DNA from 4 places in the Ancylobacter mangrovi genome. Region 3 is predicted to be linked to each of the others. Evidence: predicted binding sites of a transcription regulator. Region 3 holds the regulator's gene; each other region holds the start of a gene.
The links. Region 3 encodes LexA, which represses DNA repair genes until DNA is damaged. Its sites were predicted from a motif close to TGTTCNNNNTGTGTTCNG; they were not measured.

Region 1 (2,200 bases), on a different contig from region 3:
GTCGAGGATCGCCTGCGGCAGGATGCGGCCATAGGCCACCACCACCGCAACGGCCGCCTCATGGGCGGCGAAGGCCGCCGTCGCCTCCTCGCCGCGCAGGGTCGAGGGGGTGAGCACCGGCACGCCGAACTGCTCGGCCGCCCGGTGAACCGGCGAGGGCACGAGGTCGAGCCCGCGCCGCCCGCCCTTGGCCGGGGCGCGCGTATAGGCGGCCACCACCTCGTGGCCGCGCCCGACGATCTCGGCGAGCGTCGGCACCGCGAAATCCGGCGTGCCCATGAAGACGATGCGCATGATGGGGCCTCCCGGGGCGGTACGTAATGGTCGGGGTGCGCGGGAAGGCGCACGGGCAAGCCACGCGAGACCGGCGGCGGCTCAGGCGCCGTCGCGCTCCTTCTCCCGGGCGATCTTGGTGAACTTCTTCACCACCCGGTCGCGCTTGAGCTTGGAGATGTGGTCGATGAACAGCACGCCATTCAGATGGTCGATCTCGTGCTGCACGCAGGTCGCGAGCAGTCCCTCGGCGTCGATTTCGCGGGTCTCGCCGCTGAGGTCCATGTAGCGCACCCGCACCCGCGCCGGGCGCTCGACCTCGGCGTAATATTCCGGGATCGACAGGCAGCCCTCCGAATAGACCGACAGCTGGTCCGAGGCGGCGATGATCTCCGGGTTGATCAGGGCGATCGGGTTCTTCTTCCGCTCGCCCTCCTCCTCGCCGTCCTCGTCCTCGCCTTCGCGCGGGCCGACATCGATCGTCACCACGCGCTCGGGCACGCCGACCTGGATCGCCGCCAGCCCGATGCCGGGGGCTTCGTACATGGTCTCGAACATGTCCTCGACCAGCGCGCGCACCTTGGCGTCGACCCGGACCACAGGGTCGGAGACGAGGCGCAACCGCGAATCGGGAATGATGACAAGAGGGCGTATCGACATGATGGCGTTGAGATAAGCGCTGCGTGCCCGCGGGTCAACGGAGCCCGGTGCGGGCGCGTTCGCCTTCTGTTCGCATCCGGTGCGGAATCTGCTACAAGCGCGCCATGGATCAGGTGCTCCTCACCCTCGCCGGCCGCCCGGTGACGCTCGCCGAGCTGGTCGCCGGGGCGGCGGGGCTCGCCATTCTCATGCTGCTCCTGCTGCTGCGCTCGGTCGCCCGCAGCGCCCGCGCCCGCGCGCTGGAGGCGGACGAGCAGGCCCGCCGCGCCGGCGAGCTGGAGGAGCGCCTTCTCGAGCTCGCCCGCAGCCAGGCCGAGACCAGCGGGCGGGTGCGCTCGATGACCGAATATCTCGCCCAGCGCCAGGGCGAGCTCGCCCGCGCCGTGGCCGAGCGGCTCGACGCCTCCTCGCACCGCATGGGCGAGAGCCTCGCCCGCGCCAGCGAGACCACCCACGAGAACCTCGCCCGGCTCAACGAGCGCCTCGCCCTCGTCGACCAGGCCCGCCAGAGCCTGGGCGAGCTCTCCGGCCAGGTGATGAGCCTGCGCCAGACGCTGTCGAACAAGCAGGCGCGCGGCGCCTTTGGCGAGGGCCGCCTGCAGGCCATCATCGCCGACGGCCTGCCCAGGGACAGCTTCGCCTTCCAGCACACGCTCGCTAGCGGCCGGCGCGCCGACTGCGCGGTGTTCCTGCCGGGCGACAAGCGCCCGCTGCTGATCGATTCCAAATTCCCGCTGGAAGCCGTCACCGCCTTCCGCGAGGCGGAGAGCGCGGAGGCACGCAAGCAGGCCGAGACCCGCCTGAAGCAGGATGTCGGCAAGCATGTGCGCGACATCGCCGAGCGCTACCTCGTCGGCGGCGAGACGCAGGACCTCGCGCTCATGTTCGTGCCCTCCGAGTCGGTCTATGCCGAGCTCAACGAGCATTTCGACGAGGTGATCCAGCAGGCGTTCCGCGCCCGCGTCATCCTGGTCTCACCCTCGCTGCTGATGCTGGCGGTGCAGGTGGTGCAGGCGATCTGCCGCGACGCGCGCATGCGCGAGCAGGCCGACCTGATCCGCACCGAATGCGGCCGGCTGGTCGCCGACGTGACGCGGCTGCGCGAGCGCATCGGCAATCTGGAGAAGCACTTCGCCCAGGCCGGCGAGGACGTCGCCCAGGCGGTGATCTCCGCCGACAAGGTCGCACGGCGCGGCGCGCGCATCGAGCAGCTCGAATTCGACCGCCCCGCGCCCGAGGCGGCGGGCGGAAACAGGGAACGCGCATC
Region 2 (2,200 bases), on a different contig from region 3:
CCGGGTGACGCTCCAGGAAGGCAAGGTCGTCGAGCTGCGCTAGCGCGCCGGGCAGGGCGCCGGCAGAGGCGAAACCAGCCGCCGGGTCGAGCGCCGTTGCCGTGACATGCTACCTCCCCTAATTTGTGCCCATGGGCGCGGAACGGGGGCGATGGTGGAGTATCTGACGCAGTATCTCGGCCGGTTCGATCATATGACGTTGCTCGCCATAGCGGTGGCGGCGGCGGTGGTGATCATCATCGCCCTGCGCTGGACCGGCCAGCGCTACGTCGCGCCGAAGGCGCGGCTGGCACTCAGCGGTGACGGCAGCTTCGAATACGGCGTCGCCGGCGCCGACGCGCACCAGCCGGCGCTGGGGCGGATCGCGGGGCGCAACCCGCCCGCATCGGGGCAGGAGTGCCTGGCCGAACTGATTCCCGAAGCGGCGCAGACCGGCGAACTGACGGCGATCTGGGTCCGCGTCGAGGAGGCCCGCGTCGGCCATGTCGCCGTGCACGAGATCGTCCATTTCGAGAAGGTGCTGAAGGGGCGCGCGGCGCGCTGCGACGCCATCGTCGTCGGCAGCGCCCGTTCCGGGCTGCAGCTCAGGCTCGATCTCGTCTGGCCGCCGCAGCTGCGCGAGCCGCGCTAATAGCGGGAAACTGTCCGCAAATATTTCCGTATCGTAAACCATTGCGCGGAACGAAAGAAGAACAAGGGTTGATTCTGGGGATTGCGAGGATAATGTTCTCTATATGTTCCATGGAGGTCGACATGATCCGCATCCTTCTTCAGGAAGTCGCCACGCTCGCTTCGGTCGGGCTGTTCGTCGCCATGATCGGCCTGTGGGCCGGCGTCTTCACCGGCATCTGAGGACAGCGGGGATGGCGCCCGCGAGCGGTAGACGCGCCGCGCCCGAGCGCCCACCCTTGAGGCAGTGAGTCGGGAGAGTTGAACATGGCGCTGTCGGATGTCGGGTTCGTGCACCTGCACGTCCATTCCTCCTATTCGCTGCTGGAGGGCGCGCTCTCGGTGGCGAAGCTCGCCGAGCTCGCGAAGCAGGACCGCCAGCCCGCGATCGCGCTCACCGACACCGGCAATCTGTTCGGCGCGCTCGAATTCTCGGAGAAGCTCGCGGGGGCGGGGATCCAGCCGATCCTCGGCTGCTCGCTCGCCATCGAGTTCCCCGGCTCCCAGCCGCGTGGGCCCGCCAGCGCGCAGCGCCCGCGCATCGTGCTGCTGGCCGCGAGCGAGGAGGGCTGGGGCAACCTGATGGAGCTGGTGTCTCGCTCCTATCTCGACACCGCCGCCGACGGCGCGCCGCATCTCAAGCTCGACTGGCTGGAAGGTCTCACCGGCGGGCTGATCGCCCTGACCGGCGGTCCCGCCGGCCCGATCGACCGGGCGCTGTCGGCCGGCAGCAACGACCATGCCGAGCAGCGCCTTGCCGCGCTGGCCGGCCTGTTCGGCGACCGGCTCTATGTCGAGGTCCAGCGCCACGGCGTGGCGGAGGAGCGGCGGGTCGAGGCGGCGCTGATCGAACTCGCCTACCGCTTCGAGCTGCCGCTGGTCGCCGCCAACGAGCCGTTTTTCGCCGCCGAGGGGGACTATGAGGCGCATGACGCGCTGATCTGCATCGCCGAGGGCCGGATCGTCGCCGACCCGGACCGTCGCCAGCTCTCGCCGCAGCACCGGTTCCGCACCCGCGCGGAGATGATGGAGCTGTTCGCCGACCTGCCGGAGGCGCTGGCGAACACGATCGAGATTGCTCGCCGCTGCGCCTATCGCCCGCGCACGGTCAAGCCGATCCTGCCGCGCTTCACGCTGGAGCGTGACGAGGCGGAGGAACTGCGGATCCAGGCGCAGGAAGGGCTGGTGCGCCGGCTCGCCGTCCACGGGCCGGCACCGGGACTGAGCGAGAAGGACTACGAGGACCGCCTCGCCTTCGAGCTCGGGATCATCGAGAAGATGAAGTTTCCCGGCTACTTCCTTATCGTGTCTGACTTTATCAAATGGGCGAAGGCGCAGGGAATTCCCGTCGGGCCGGGCCGTGGCTCGGGCGCGGGCTCGCTGGTCGCCTATTCGCTGACCATCACCGATCTCGACCCGCTGCGGTTCGGGCTGCTGTTCGAGCGCTTCCTGAACCCCGAGCGCGTGTCGATGCCCGACTTCGACATCGACTTCTGCCAGGAGCGCCGCGACGAGGTGATCCGCTACGTGC
Region 3 (2,200 bases):
CCAGCCGCTCCATGCGGGCGACGGCGGCGGCGAAGGCCCGCTCGGCCAGCCGGTCGCCGAAGCTGACCAGATCCGCGCGGCGCGGCACCGCGATACGCGGCCGGGCGGGAAAGTCCCCCGGCGCGCCGATCGGCAGCGCACGCGAATAGGGGTCCGCCTCGTCCGACCCGCCCGCCGCGCGCAGCACCGCGAACGCTTCCTCGACCGACAACGCGAATACCGATACGCAGTCGAGGGAGCGGCAGGCCGGCACGACGCCGCTGGTCGAGACGAGGCCGAGGCTGGGCTTGAGCCCGACGATGTTGTTGAGCCCGGCGGGAACGCGCCCGGAGCCGGCCGTGTCGGTGCCGAGCGCAAACGGCACCAGCCCCGCCGCCACCGCCACCGCCGAGCCCGAGCTCGACCCGCCCGGCACCAGGTCCGCCCGCATGGCGTTACGCGGCGTGCCGTAGGGCGAGCGCGTCCCGTTCAGCCCGGTGGCGAACTGGTCGAGATTGGTCTTGCCGATAACGATCGCCCCGGCCCGGCGCAGCCGCGTCACGCAGCTCGCATCGCGGGTCGCGTCATAGGCGTAGTCCGGGCAGGCGCAGGTGGTCGGCAGGCCGGCGACGTCGATATTGTCCTTCACGGCGAACGGCACGCCATAAAGCGGCAGGCCGGCCGGATCGATCCCCTCCAGCGCCCGCAGCGCCGCCGCGATCGCCTGCGGCGTGCTGAGCGCGGTGAAGACCGCCGGATCGCCATGACGCTCGATGAGCTCGAAGCAGCGCGCAACCGTGTCCGCCGGCCGCGCCGCCCCGGAACGGTGGGCCGCGACGATGTCCGCGATGGTGCCGATCAATGTATCGTCCTTCCTGTGCTCCCGCGCTCATGCATAACACTTGAGCAGCACATAGGCCATTGCATACAGGAGCAGGAAACCGCGTTTCCACGGTGCCGGATTAGCGATCCATTTACCGATTGTGGAACACAAAAAGAACGGATAGTGTTTGTTCGTGATTTGTTTTCATTGCGGCGCGCGGACGGAAGGCATCGATGCTCACTCGCAAACAGCACGAGCTGCTTCGCTTCATCAATGACCGCCTCAAGCAGGACGGTGTTCCGCCCTCCTTCGAGGAGATGAAGGAAGCACTGGACCTGAGGTCCAAGTCCGGCATCCACCGTCTCATCACGGCGCTCGAGGAACGCGGCTTCATCCGCCGCCTTCCCAACCGGGCTCGGGCGCTGGAAGTGCTGCGCCTGCCGGAGGATTCGCAGCCGCCACGGGCCTCGCGCGCCTTCGCGCCCAACGTGATCGAGGGCAGCCTCGGGCGCGCCCGCCCCGCGGCGAGCGACGATGGCGCGTCGCGCTCGGTGCCGATCCCGGTCATGGGCCGCATCGCCGCCGGCACGCCGATCTCCGCGATCCAGTCGCGCGACCACACCATCTCCATGCCGCCGGAGATGATTGCGGGCGGCGAGCATTTCGCGCTCGAGGTGCGCGGCGATTCGATGGTCGAGGCGGGCATCCTCGACGGCGACCTCGCGCTCATCCGGCGGATGGACACCGCCAATACGGGCGACATCGTCGTGGCGCTGATCGACGACGAGGAAGCAACGCTGAAGCGGCTGCGCCGCAAGGGCGATTCGATCGCGCTGGAAGCCGCCAACCCGGCCTACGAGACCCGCATCTTCGGCCCCGACCGCGTTCGCATCCAGGGACGATTGGTAGGGCTTTTCCGGCGCTACTGAGGGCGCTTCGCGCCGGCGGGCCGCGGCGGCGCGAAGCGCCTCCGGCGGGTTGCCTTGGCGAGCGGCATCGATGGGCAGCGCCGGCTGGTCAGATTGGAAGCGGCATTTGTAACGGGGTTACCTGCCAGAGCTGACGGGCGGATGTGCACGAACTCACTGGTGAAGCTCCGAACGGCTCGAGCGGCCGGCTGGAATGTTGCTGGTCGCGGAAGGATCGCGGTTCTCGGCAGTTTTGCTCTGAGCCGATCCCTCGGCGAGGCGCGCGACGTCGCGAGCGAGGGTGGTGGACATACCCTCCGGCGCGAGCCTTGTCTCCCGCGGCGGCCTGGCCTCGGGAGGCAACCTGTGGTCTCGGGGAGGCAGTCTGGTCTCCGGCGGCAGCTTGGCCTCGGGAGGCGGATAACAAGACAGCGCCGCAGGCGCTGCGGAGTCGAACCCGGCTGGCGCCGATCCTTCGCCCCCGCCTCGT
Region 4 (2,200 bases), on a different contig from region 3:
CGGCCGCCGCCATCGCCGGGCTCGACGACAGCCGGGCCATGCTCGCCTTCGCCGGCGTGGCGCTGCGGCGCCGCGCGCCGCTCTTCGCCGCGCCGCTGCGGGCCTTTCTCGACGACTATGTCGGCTTCGTCGCGGCGCGGGTGGAGGATGCGCGCGCCGTGCTGAGCGAGCGCCTCGCGCGGGCGGGGTTCGACCCCGGGGGCGCGCTGCCGCACTATCGCGACTGGGCGTTCAGCGCCCTCCTGCCGCTTCCCGCCGCCCATGTCGGCTGGCGCGAGGAGGTGGGCGGTCCGCACGGCTTCGTGCGTTGCGACGCGGCGTTCTGGACCGGGCGCGAGCTGCTCGTCGTCTTCCTGGAGGGCGGCTCGATGCCGACGCCGCGCGAGCGGCGGGCGAGAGAGCGCCTCGCCCTTCTGCCGCAGGTGCGCATGCTTCACGCGGAACGGGAGCCGGGGAGGGGATGGACCGACGGTGCGCTCGCCGCCGCGCTGGACGGCTTCTGGGAAGATTGCGAGCTTCCCTTCGGCCTCATCCGCCCCGCCGCGTTGCGGGACGGGCATTGGCCGCGCTGACGGCCGCGCGGCCTTGCGCCTCAGAAGTTCTTCACCGCGAGCTGCGTGTGCTCCACTTCGGGCGGCTTGACGAAATAAGGGCTGACGAGCGCGCGCCACCCCTGGAAGTCCTCCGACTCGCGGAAGCCGACCATGTGATCCTCGAGCGTCTCCCAGCTCACGAACAGGCGGTAGCGGCTCGGGTGCTCGATCGAGCGCTGGATCTCCATGCCGCGGCAGCCCTTGGCGCGCTGGAACAGCGGGCCGGCCTTGACGAAGGCCTGTTCGAACTCGGCTTCCTTGCCGGGGGTGATTTCGAGGAGAGCGATTTCGAGGATCATGTCGGGACTTTCTTCAGGCAGGTGATTGCCGGTGCCGGCTCGGCCGCACCCATACCACGTGCGCCGGCGAGGCAAAGCCGTAAAGAGAGGAGGGGCCGGCGCGCGAGGGAGCCGAATTTCGGCGCGAAATGGCCAGAACATATTGCGAACATCGAACAAAAAGGGTACGATCCACCGAAATCCCGCCGATCCCATCTCCTACCCCTTGCGTGCGAACCGGAGCCCGGCAATGACTCAAGCGACTTTGCGACTCGTCGAAGGATCTTCCATGGACAAGGCCAAGGCGCTCGACGCCGCACTCACCCAGATCGAGCGGCATTTCGGCAAGGGCTCGATCATGCGGCTCGGCAAGAACGACCGCATAATGGAGATCGAGACCGTGTCGACCGGCTCGCTCGGGCTCGATATCGCGCTCGGTATCGGCGGGCTGCCGCGCGGGCGTGTGGTCGAGATCTTCGGCCCTGAATCGTCGGGCAAGACCACGCTGGCGCTGCATACCATCGCGGAATCGCAGAAGAAGGGCGGGGTGTGCGCCTTCATCGACGCGGAGCACGCGCTCGACCCGATCTACGCCCGCAAGCTTGGCGTCGACCTCGATGGCCTGCTGATCTCGCAGCCGGACGCCGGCGAGCAGGCGCTGGAGATCGCCGACACGCTGGTGCGTTCCGGCGCGGTGGACGTGCTGGTGGTGGATTCGGTGGCGGCGCTGACGCCGCGTGCCGAGCTGGACGGCGAGATGGGCGACAACCAGCCCGGCATGCAGGCGCGGCTGATGAGCCAGGCGCTGCGCAAGCTCACCGCCTCGATCAACCGTTCCCACACCATGGTGATCTTCATCAACCAGATCCGCATGAAGATCGGCGTGATGTACGGCAGCCCCGAGACGACGACGGGCGGCAATGCGCTGAAGTTCTATTCCTCCGTGCGTCTCGACATCCGCCGCATCGGTGCGATCAAGGAGCGCGACGAGGTCGTCGGCAACCAGACCCGCGTCAAGGTCGTGAAGAACAAGCTGGCGCCGCCCTTCAAGCAGGTCGAGTTCGACATCATGTATGGCGAGGGCGTCTCCAAGATGGGCGAGCTCATCGACCTCGGCATCAAGGCCGGCGTGGTCGAGAAGTCCGGTGCCTGGTTCTCCCATGACAGCCAGCGGCTGGGGCAGGGGCGCGAGAATGCGAAGAACTTCCTGCGTCAGCATCCCGAGGTCGCCGGGCGGATCGAGGCGACCATCCGACAGAATGCCGGCCTGATCGCCGAGCAGATTCTCGCCGGCGACGCAGGGGAAGAGGACGACGGCGCGGCCGAGGC

Region 1: a site for LexA is predicted at 990-1,007, ahead of NVS83_RS11845 (DNA recombination protein RmuC). Genes of this name have one in related genera too.
Region 2: a site for LexA is predicted at 725-742, ahead of dnaE (DNA polymerase III subunit alpha). Genes of this name have one in related genera too.
Region 4: a site for LexA is predicted at 1,026-1,043, ahead of recA (recombinase RecA). Genes of this name have one in related genera too.

Annotation. Positions count from the first base shown of each region.
Region 1 is NZ_JANTHY010000003.1:465,481-467,680, reverse strand. Features, by position in the region: gene fmt (methionyl-tRNA formyltransferase) at 1-294, opposite strand, end outside; gene def (peptide deformylase) at 376-933, opposite strand; gene NVS83_RS11845 (DNA recombination protein RmuC) at 1,038-2,200, shown strand, end outside.
Region 2 is NZ_JANTHY010000014.1:54,595-56,794, forward strand. Features, by position in the region: gene NVS83_RS23340 (ABC transporter ATP-binding protein) at 1-43, shown strand, start outside; gene NVS83_RS23345 (hypothetical protein) at 152-631, shown strand; gene dnaE (DNA polymerase III subunit alpha) at 937-2,200, shown strand, end outside.
Region 3 is NZ_JANTHY010000005.1:11,405-13,604, reverse strand. Features, by position in the region: gene atzF (allophanate hydrolase) at 1-841, opposite strand, end outside; gene lexA (transcriptional repressor LexA) at 1,036-1,731, shown strand.
Region 4 is NZ_JANTHY010000009.1:13,061-15,260, forward strand. Features, by position in the region: gene NVS83_RS19190 (hypothetical protein) at 1-572, shown strand, start outside; gene NVS83_RS19195 (antibiotic biosynthesis monooxygenase family protein) at 593-892, opposite strand; gene recA (recombinase RecA) at 1,122-2,200, shown strand, end outside.